One region of the Actinoplanes subglobosus genome, then DNA from elsewhere that is predicted to be linked to it. Evidence: riboswitches for the same ligand, from Rfam matches in the RefSeq annotation. Region 1 holds a riboswitch; each other region holds the start of a gene.
The links. Region 1 has a riboswitch for cyclic di-AMP ahead of ACFO0C_RS02280 (coiled-coil domain-containing protein). Riboswitches for the same ligand answer to the same signal wherever they lie in the genome.

Region 1 (3,262 bases):
ACCGAGAGATGCACGTGGTTGGTGTGGTCGCTGGACGGGTCTCCGCCCGCCCCGCTGTACGACTTCCAGCCACTGCTCGGTAGCCAGATCCGGCGGTACCAGATCACGTAGAGCACGTTGAGATCGTCGGCGTTGTTGATGAAGTAGTTCGCCAGGTTGTTGCCGTACGTCTTGTCGGCCCCGGTGGCGTCCCCGCCGAAGGTTCCCTTCTCGGCGGAGAAGTCACAGGCCCGGCCCTTGGGGTGCTCACCGCTGTTCTGCGTCCGCCAGCACTTGGTGAACCGGGTGAAGCCGTCGGCCCGGGCCTCCTTGTAGGCGTGCAGCAGGGTCGGGGTGACGCAGCCACCGGTCCCGGTCGGGTCGGTCTGGCTGCAGCTCGTGCCGGTCGGGCCCGGCGCCGCGTCGTCGCTGCCGCCGCCGTCCGACGAGGAGCTGGCGTCGTTGCCCTGGTTGGCCGCCTTCAGAGCGGTCTCGGCCTGCTCCTTCTGCTTCGCCATCACGGTGACCTGCTTCTGCTGGTCCTTGATGGCGATGTCGATGGCGTCCTTGGCCTTCTGCTGGGTCTCCCGGGTGGTCTTGAGGTCCTGGATCGCCCGGTTCTGGTCGGCGGCCACGATGGCCAGGGTCTCGGCCCGCCCCAGGAAGCCCTCGGCGGAGTCCGAGCTGAGCAGTGCCGCCATCGGGCCGCCACGGCCCGCGGTGTACGCCTGGGAGGCGAGCAGGTCAAGCCGGTCCTGCTGGGGTCCCAGGTCGCCGTCCAGCTTCTTCAGCTCGGCGGTCAGCTTGGCCTGCTGCGCCTTGGATGTCTTCAGCTTGGCCTTCGCCTCCACGAAACCTTTGGAGGCCTTCTCCAGTTTCTCGATCAGTGACGCGGAGCCACCCTCACCGTCGTCACCGGAGTCGCCGGGAGCGGCGAGCAGCCGGGGGGCCGCGGTGGCCGGCGTCGGGGCGACGGCCAGTCCGCACGCGGCGACGAGCAGCGCCAGCAACGCCGCTAATCGCCGCGCAGTGTTCTGCTGCACAGGCATTTCCTTCCGTCGGCCGCCGGCCGGGTTAGCTGACGGGTTCGGGACGAAGGAAATCCCTACCGCGGGTAGCGGATTCACCCCAGGGAATAATGGTTCCCCGGCTCGCCATTGAAGGCGATTAGGCGGCGGCTCCCGTGCGGGAACCGCAACGACCATACCCACTCGATCGACAGATCGACAGTTCTCGTACGCCCCGCGATTGCCTCGACACGAGCGGTGACAACAATTACGGAAAGTCGTTGCGAGGTAACACTTTTGGCGGTTCCTCGGGCCTGATCCACGGCGATATCTCGGGTAAACTGGCCGCCGGTCCTGCCAGGACGGCACCGCCCCCGAGTTGCCGGCAGGCCGCCGCCCAATCGTCGAAAGGCGAGCCGGGGAACCAGGTCACTGGGGTGTATCCGCAGTTTGCGGTAGGGATTGCTTCCGTCCCGAACCCGTCAGCTAACTCGGTCGGCGGTGACACGGAAGGAACTGTTGATGACCGCAAGTCCCCGCCGGTGGCTGATACTTGCCCTGGCACCGCTGGTGACCCTCGCGATGTTCGCGGCACCGGCGTCACCGGCCTCGGCCGAGCCCGGCGGCTCCTCGTCGTCCGCCCAAGAAGAGGAGCAGAACGGCGGGCCGGACGCGCTTCTCTCCGATGTGATCGAGAACACCAACCGTCGTTACGTGACCGCCAAGGCCGCGGTGACGAAGTCGGTGAAGGCCCAGGCTCAGCTGGCCAACCAGATCAAGCAGGCCGAGGCCCGGCGCGACGCGCTGATCCCCGAGGTCGACAAGATCGCCAAAGAGCAGTACATGACGGGCAATCTCAGCTCGATCGGCTACCTGCTGAACGCGAACTCCTCGGGCGACTTCCTGGAGAAGGCCGTCTCCCTCGAGGAGATCAACCGGCTGCACGACGCCAAGCTGCGCGAGCTGAACGACGCGCTGAAGACCATCACCGACAGCAAGGCCCGGCTCGACGCCGAGGTGAAGCAGCAGCAACAGGACGCCGCCGTCATGAAGAAGCAGAAGGACCAGGCGGTCGACGCGCTGGCCCTGGTCGGCGGCAAGGGCGTCACCAACGGTCTGGTCGTCGCGGACTCGCCGGAGGCGGCTCCCGCCCCGCGCAACTCCAACGGCGGGTTCTCGGCCGAGGGGTGCACCGAGAAGGACCCGACCACGAACGGCTGCGTCACCAAGCGCACGCTGCACATGTACAAGGAAGTCAAGAAGGCCGGCTTCAGCAACTTCGTCGGCTGTCACCGCGACGGTGGACCGTTCGAGCATCCCAAGGGCCGTGCCTGCGACTGGTCGCTGCAGAAGTCCGGGTTCTCGACCTACGACACCGACAAGGAATTCAAGTACGGCAACAACCTGATGGCGTTCCTGGTGCGTAACGCCGACGCGCTCGGCATCTACTACGTCATCTGGAACAAGAAGATCTGGTTCCCCGCGAACGGGTGGAGCAACTACCACGGAGTCAGTGACCACACCGACCACGTGCACGTATCGATGCTCTAGCTTCCGCAGACAGCGCGAAGGCCCGCCCCTTTCGGGGCGGGCCTTCCTCGTCTCGGAGAACCTCAGTGCAGGGCGCGCCGCACCGGTGCCCGGCCGTGCGGCTGAGCCGGCGCCGGGCCGGCCGGAACAGCCGCCGGGATCGGGATCGTCACCGGCCGGACCTGGGTGACCTCCAGCTCCTTGCCGTGGTGCAGCAGGGTGAGCCGGGCCTGTCCACCACCGTTGCGCAGCGAGTAGGTGACCTCGTCGGAGGTCACGCTGACCCGCAGTCGCAGGCCGCGCCAGAGCAGCGAGAACTCCAGGTTGTTGATCCGGCTGGGCAGGCGCGGCGCGAACGACAGCTGGCCGTTGAAGTCACGCATGCCGCCGAGTCCGGCGACCAGCGAGATCCAGGTGCCGGCCAGCGACGCCACGTGCACGCCGTCCCGGGCGTTCTGGTGCAGGTCGTGCAGGTCCATCAGGGCGGCCTCGCCCAGATAGTCGTGCGCCAGCTCCAGGTGACCGGTCTCGGCCGCGAGGACGGCCTGGATGCAGGCGGAGAGCGACGAGTCCCGTACCGTCCGGGCGTCGTAGTAGGCGAAGTTGCGCGCCTTCTCCTCCGGCGTGAACGCGTCCCCCCGGATGTACATCGCCATGACCAGGTCGGCCTGCTTCACCACCTGCTTGCGGTACAGGTCGAAGTACGGGTAGTTGAGCAGCAGCGGGTAACCCTCCGGCGGGGTGTT
Region 2 (3,262 bases), on a different contig from region 1:
ACCGCTCTGGAGACGGGACTCGCCATGCTTCCGGCCGCGGTCGGGATCGGGATCGTGTCGCTGCTCGTGTCGGCGCGGGTCAGTGCCCGGTTCGGGGCGCGCACGGTGCTGCTCGCCGGATTGGTGCTGCTGATCGCGGCGATGGTGCTGCTGACCCGGATTCCGGTACGGGCGGGGTACGTCACCGATCTCCTGCCGGTGATGGTGCTGATCTCCGGGGGCGGCCTGGTGCTGCCGGCACTGGCGACGCTGGGCATGTCCGGTGCGCGGGAGAGCGACGCGGGGCTCGCGTCCGGGCTGTTCAACACGACCCAGCAGGTCGGCATGGCGATCGGCGTGGCGGTGCTGTCGACGCTGGCGGCCTCCCGCACCGAAGGGCTGCTGGCGTCGGGCTGGACCCAGGCGGAGGCACTGACCGGCGGCTACCGGCTGGCGTTCGCCACGTCGGCGGGACTGCTGGCCACGGGATTCCTGGTGGCCCTGACTGTGCTGCGCCCGGCGAGATCGCGCGCCCACGGAAACGCCCTCAATTCGGCTGGTTGACCTGCCGACCTGAGAGGTATGGAGCGCCGCCGTTCCCGTCCCGGGCGGACGCCGGGTGGCTGCTCTTCTACCCGCAGGCGTACGCGGGCGTGCTGCTGTTCACCAGCAGGCACGTCTCGGGCCGGCGGGTGGTGCTGGACGGGACGATCGCGGGGCTGGGCGGTGCCGCGCTGTTCTCCGCGGGGGTCGTCGACTTCCTGGCCAGCACCACGGGAGCGGGGGACTTCGCCCACTACACAGCGCTGTGACGCGCTGACCGGGCTGGCGAACCGCCGCTCGGTGCTGGAACACCTGGACATCCTGCTCGCCGCGCCCCGGCACGACCCGATCGCGTTGCTGCTGCTCGACCTCAACCGGTTCAAGGAGGTCAACGACACGTACGGGCACCAGGCCGGTGACAACCTGCTCGAGCAGGCCGCACGGCGGCTCGCCGCGGTCACCCGGGACGGTGATCTGCTGGCCCGTCTCGGCGGCGACGAGTTCGTGGTGGTGGTCTCCGGACCGAACGTGGACGAGCGGGCGGCGGTCGCCGTGGCCGACCGGATCCGCGAGGCGTTGCGCGAGACCTTCATCGTCGAGGAGATCGACATGACGATCGACGTGAGCATCGGTGTCGCGCTCGCCCACGGGGACTCGAACCTGCTCTTCCAGCAGGCCGACATCGCGATGTACCACGCGAAACGATCCGGCGGCGGCCACGCGGTCTTCGACCGCATCCCGGTGCGGCCATCGGTGGCCGCCTCGGTTAATCGATCATGACCGTGTGGCGCGCGGCGGCCGGAGGCGATGGACGCTCCCGGCCGCCGCTCGGCGGAACCCGGCTCAGAGACGGATGCGCTGGCCCGGGAAGATCAGGCCGGGACTGCGGAGCTTGTCCTTGTTCAGCGCGTAGAGCGTACGCCAACCGCCCTTGACCTTGTATTTCCTGGCGATCGAGGCCAGTGTGTCGCCGGACTTGATCACGTAGGTCTTGCCGGTGGCCTTGGCCTTCTTCTTCGGAGTCGACGTCTTCGTCGTCTTGTAGACACCGGCCTTCTTGCCGCAGACCGGCCACGGGCTCAGCCCGCGTTTGGCGTGCAGCTTGTTGGCGATCGCGATCTGCTGGGCCTTGGTGGCCCGGTCAGCCGTCGGGGCGTACCTACCGCCACCGTTGGCCTTCCACGTGCTGCGGCTGAACTGCAGGCCGCCGTAGTACCCGTTTCCGGTGTTGATGTGCCACCTGCCGCCGGACTCGCATTTGGCGACGACGTCCCAGTTGACCTGGCGCGCGGCCTGAGCCGGGGTGGCCGGGCCGAGCAGGACGCCTGCTCCGGTGATTCCGGCTGTCGCCAGAACCAGGGCAAGGCGGATTCGTCTACTACCAGACATGGATGATCCTCCACGCCTGCGAGGTGAGCTGTCGGGTTCGGGCGGACGAGAATGTTCACGACCTACCTCGAGTCACACCGTCGAGGCGGTCTCCACCGTCGTGAACAATTCTCGCTGGCCCGGCCGCGTGCACACGGCTTCACCCCAAGGCGCGCATCCCGCGCACCGTCGAAAAGTGGGTCCCCCGCTCCTGCCCTTGCATCGAGTCTGCGGACGGGGGCAGGACTCGGCGGTCCGTCCACAGTGCCCGCGTCGCGGGACGGCCCGACGGTAACCACGTCGATGGGCCGCGAGCCAAGAAAACAGCCCCGGATAGTGACGTTCTTCTCAGTATTTGCCCGCTTTGATCTTGTTAGCGCCCGGAAATTACCGACACTGCGCTTATACCCTTTTCATCAGCCTTTTTGGCGGCTCAGTGGGCCAAGCCGTAGGCCACGATCGGGCTCGCCGTGTGCAGCCGCCGGCGCCGGGCCAGCCACACGATCACCGCGGCGAATCCGATCAGGACCGGCACGTCGGCCACGAACATCCACCACGGCATGTCGGCCGCCGTCTCCTCGATGGTGAGCTGCCCGAACGCCGCCGCCACCAGCATCCCGAGCAGGTTGTTCACGACGTGCAGCGCGATCGCGGCCTCCAGCCCACCGGTGCGGATCGTCACCCAGCCGGCCACCATGCCGAACATCATCAGGTCGGCGAAGCCCCACGGCGTACCCCATCCGTGCAAAGCGGCGAAAACCGCGGCCTGCACCAGAATCGGCAGCCAGGGGCTGCGCAGCCACGCGCCGAGCCCCTGCAGCAGCCAGCCACGGCACAGATACTCCTCGGCCGCCGCCTGGAACGGCACCACCGCGAGCAGCACGGCCGCCGACACCAGGAACGGCCCCCAGCCGGCCAGTGACTCGTCGGGCCCGGAATCCGGGGAGAGCACCGTGACCGCTGTCAGAAACACGACGATCGTCACCGTCGCGACGCCGAGACACACCGCGAGCCATCGCCACCGGATCCGCCCGGCCACCGATGACAGGGTCCCGGCCGGGCGCCGCTGAATCCACTGTGCGGCCAGCAGCGTCAGCGGAAGGGCCACCGCAATCGACAGGAAACCGGCCGCGAGATCGGGCAGAGTACCGAGGGTGGCCATGCCGTCCGGCCCGCCGGGCCGCCCGAAGATCTCCGCGACGATCACGTAGAAGATCATCACGACGAAGGCGGCCCCCACGATGAACACGGTGCCGAGCGGAAAACGCCACCACCGGTGCAGGGCGGTGCGGGCAAGACGGTGGTACGGGCTACCGGGCGCCGAAATCATCATGGCGACGAGTCTTCCCACCGGACGTGCCGAGCGGATCCG
Region 3 (3,262 bases), on a different contig from region 1:
CTCGATCGCGAGTGTGGGCCCGAAGACGTCGCCGTAGAACCGGGCGAACGCGCTCCACCCGAGCCCGAACTGGAACTCCTGGACCAGCCCGGTGACCACGCCGACGGCGAACGTGACGATCAGCAGCTTGCCGGTGAACTTCGTGAGGTGCAGGTACTTCTCACGGGACGTACGGATCCAGGCGATCTGGAAACCGGCGGCGGCCGACGCGAGCGAGATCGACACCGGTACGAACAGGTAGTGGTAGATCGTCACGACCGCGAACTGCAGCCGGGTCAGGTCGAGCACGTCCATGGCAGCCCCTCTACGACGATTCGTAGTAGATACTACGACGCGTAGTACGACGTCGTGAAGTAGAGTGGCTCACATGGCACGGAACGACCTCGAACGCGAGGTCATGACGAAGTTGTGGGACGCGGGCGAGCCGCTCACCGTCCGGCAGGTGCACGACCTGCTGAGCCGGGAGCGCGATCTGGCGTATACGACGGTCATGACCGTCCTCGACCGGCTCGCCAAGAAGGGCCTGGTCACCCAGCAGCGGGCGGACCGCGCCTACAAGTACGCCCCGGCGCAGACCCGCGAGGAGATGACCGCCGGCGTGATGATGGACGCGCTCACCGCCACCCCCGACCGTGACGCCGCTCTCGCCTACTTCGTCGGCCAGCTGCCGCCGGAAGCGCTGCGGGCCGCGATCGAGAAGGCCACCCGTAACATCGAGCGGTGACCGCCCTCCTGCTCGGCGCCCTCGGGCTGACGCTCTCGCTGGCCGCGCCGAGACTGCTGGCGAGCGCCCGTTGGACCGACCGTGCCCCGGTCGCGGGTGTCCTGCTCTGGCAGTCACTGACGCTCACCGCCGTACTCTGCGCTCTCGGTGTGGTCCTCGCCGCGCCCGAGGAGGTCGCGCGAGCCGCGGGGGCACGCCATCCGGAGACCGTCGCCGCGTTGCTGTTCTCCCTGGCCGTGGCCGCGACCATCGTGATCCGCCTGATCGTGTCGCTGGTCCGGGTGAGTTCCCGGGCCCGGGCCCGGCGCGCCCGGCACCGGATGCTCGTCGACCTGCTCGATTCCGTCGAGCGGCACGAGGGCCTCGGCGGGGCGGAGGTCCGTGTGCTCGACGGGGCACTGCCGCTGGCCTACTGTGTGCCCGGGCGGGACCCGCGGGTCGTGCTCAGCGGCGGCGTCCTGGAGTCACTGGACCGGGAGCAGGTGGACGCGGTCCTCGCCCACGAGCGTGCCCACCTGCGGCACAGGCACGAGCTGGTGATGGAGTCGTTCACCGCGTTCTACCGGGCGGTGCCGGGGCCGTTGCGGTCGAAGGCGCCGCTCGACGCCGTACATCTGCTGCTGGAGATGGTGGCCGACGACGCGGCCCGCCGCCGGACCGGGCCGGCGCCGTTGCGGGCCGCGCTGGCGCGGCTGATCGACGCCGTCCCCCTGGCGGAGGAGGTGACCGCCGACCCGGAGGGTGAATCCCGGCGCCGGCGGCTGGCCCGTCTGGACATTCCGGACGGCGGTTCGACCGCTCTCACCGTGGCCGGGGTGACCGCCGCGGCCGGCCTGCTGGTGCTACCCACCGTGATCGTCGTGGTGCCCTGGCTGGCGCGCGCCCTGAACAGCTGGCCGTTTTAGAACACCCTGCGTGTCGTCGGCTGTGCGGACAGTTCGGCGGCCTGTGCGACCTTCATTTGCCGTCTTGATCCGAGTACGGTGGTCCCCGGTCCGCCCAGCCCCCCATCGGCCACCCGGCCGATCTGACGGACCACCGCCTAATCGTCTGCGGCCGAAAGGCCCACGGCGAACCGGGGAACCGAGCACCTGGGGTGAAGCCGCGGCGACGCGGCCGGGCAGCCTTCCCGCCCGAACCCGTCAGCTAACCCGGTCGGCGGCTGAACGGGAAGAAAGGACAACGCACCAGCGTGAAACGGATCAGCGCGCGTCGCGCCGGCCTCGTGCGCATCCTGATGTGCGCGGTGGCCGCGGCCGGAGTCCTGGTCACGGGTCCCACCGTCGCTCATGCCGAGCCCACTCCGGCTCAGATCGAGAAGCAGATCGACGAGGAGTGGAACCAGCTCGAGCCGGTCATCGAGGACTACAACGGCACTCACACCAAGCTGGTCAAGCTGCGCAAGCAGCAGAAGGAGCTGGCGAAGACGCTGGCTCCGCTGCAGGCGCAGGTGGACGCCGCGATGGTGGAGGTGCGGGGCCTCGCCGTCGACGCGTACATGCAGGGGTCGCCGACCCTGGTGAACGCGATGGTCCTCACCGGCTCGCCGACGGGTGTGGTGGACAAGCTGACGCTTCTCGAGCAGCTTGCCACCAACCGGGAGGCGTCGATCTCCGAGGTGGCGAAACTCCGCGACAAGTACGCCGCCGACAAGGCCACCGTCGACCAGCTCGAGTCCGAGATCACGATCCGCGACACCGATCTCGGCACGAAGAAGACGGCGATCGAGAAGGAGATCACGAAGCTCCAGAAGCTCCGCATCGCGGCCTACGGCAAGGCCAACGCCGACGACGGGGCGCTGCGCACCGGCCCCTGTCCGGTCGACTACACGAACGACAAGGGTGGCCGCGCCGCCCAGCGGGCGTGCGACCTGATCGGCAAGCCCTACGTCTTCGGCTCGAACGGCCCGAACAGCTACGACTGCTCGGGTCTGACGCAGGAGGCGTGGGAAGCGGTCGGCGTGCATCTCGAGCACTACACGAAGGACCAGTGGGGCTCCACCAAGTCGGTGAGCAAGAGTGAGTTGAAGCCGGGTGACCTGGTCTTCTACTACTCCGACATCCACCACGTCGCCATCTACATCGGCGGCGGCAAGGTGGTCCACGCGCCGCACACGGGCGACTACGTGCGGATGGCCCCGATCGATCGCGGCCCCATCGCCGGCTATCGCCGGCCTGCTTGACACACCCCGCGGAAAGGTCGCCGTCTCCTCGACGGCGGCCTTTCCTCATTTCCCGGTACGGCCGTGGTGCTCGACCAGCCGGCGCAAGAGGCCGGCGAGCAGCGCCCGCTCATCAGCCGACAGCGGCGCCATCAGATCGTCCTGGATCGCCTCCACCCGCTCGCCCAGCTCACCGGCCCGTTCCCGGCCGGCGTCGGTGACCGCGACGACGTTGCGCCGCTTGTCCGCCGGATCCGGTGACCGCCGCACGAAGCCGCCGGCCTCCAGTTCGTTGAGCGCCCCCACCAGGTCGCTCAGGTAGATGGCGGTGCGCCGCCCGAGCGCCGCCTGACTGGCCGGCCCGTCGGTGACCAGTG

Region 2: another riboswitch for cyclic di-AMP. It lies ahead of ACFO0C_RS34000 (transglycosylase family protein); the one in region 1 lies ahead of ACFO0C_RS02280 (coiled-coil domain-containing protein).
Region 3: another riboswitch for cyclic di-AMP. It lies ahead of ACFO0C_RS00085 (C40 family peptidase); the one in region 1 lies ahead of ACFO0C_RS02280 (coiled-coil domain-containing protein).

The regions. Positions count from the first base shown of each region.
Region 1 is NZ_JBHSBL010000003.1:51,257-54,518, forward strand. Features, by position in the region: gene ACFO0C_RS02275 (coiled-coil domain-containing protein) at 1-1,028, opposite strand, end outside; cyclic di-AMP (ydaO/yuaA leader) riboswitch at 1,027-1,163, opposite strand; cyclic di-AMP (ydaO/yuaA leader) riboswitch at 1,371-1,502, shown strand; gene ACFO0C_RS02280 (coiled-coil domain-containing protein) at 1,509-2,537, shown strand; gene ACFO0C_RS02285 (glycoside hydrolase family 65 protein) at 2,600-3,262, opposite strand, start outside.
Region 2 is NZ_JBHSBL010000023.1:80,631-83,892, forward strand. Features, by position in the region: gene ACFO0C_RS33985 (MFS transporter) at 1-543, shown strand, start outside; gene ACFO0C_RS33990 (hypothetical protein) at 540-791, shown strand; gene ACFO0C_RS33995 (GGDEF domain-containing protein) at 823-1,302, shown strand; gene ACFO0C_RS34000 (transglycosylase family protein) at 1,366-1,911, opposite strand; cyclic di-AMP (ydaO/yuaA leader) riboswitch at 1,910-2,153, opposite strand; gene ACFO0C_RS34005 (CPBP family intramembrane glutamic endopeptidase) at 2,324-3,223, opposite strand.
Region 3 is NZ_JBHSBL010000001.1:14,262-17,523, forward strand. Features, by position in the region: gene ACFO0C_RS00070 (cytochrome ubiquinol oxidase subunit I) at 1-294, opposite strand, end outside; gene ACFO0C_RS00075 (BlaI/MecI/CopY family transcriptional regulator) at 368-724, shown strand; gene ACFO0C_RS00080 (M56 family metallopeptidase) at 721-1,629, shown strand; cyclic di-AMP (ydaO/yuaA leader) riboswitch at 1,769-1,900, shown strand; gene ACFO0C_RS00085 (C40 family peptidase) at 1,917-2,906, shown strand; gene ACFO0C_RS00090 (MarR family winged helix-turn-helix transcriptional regulator) at 2,952-3,262, opposite strand, start outside.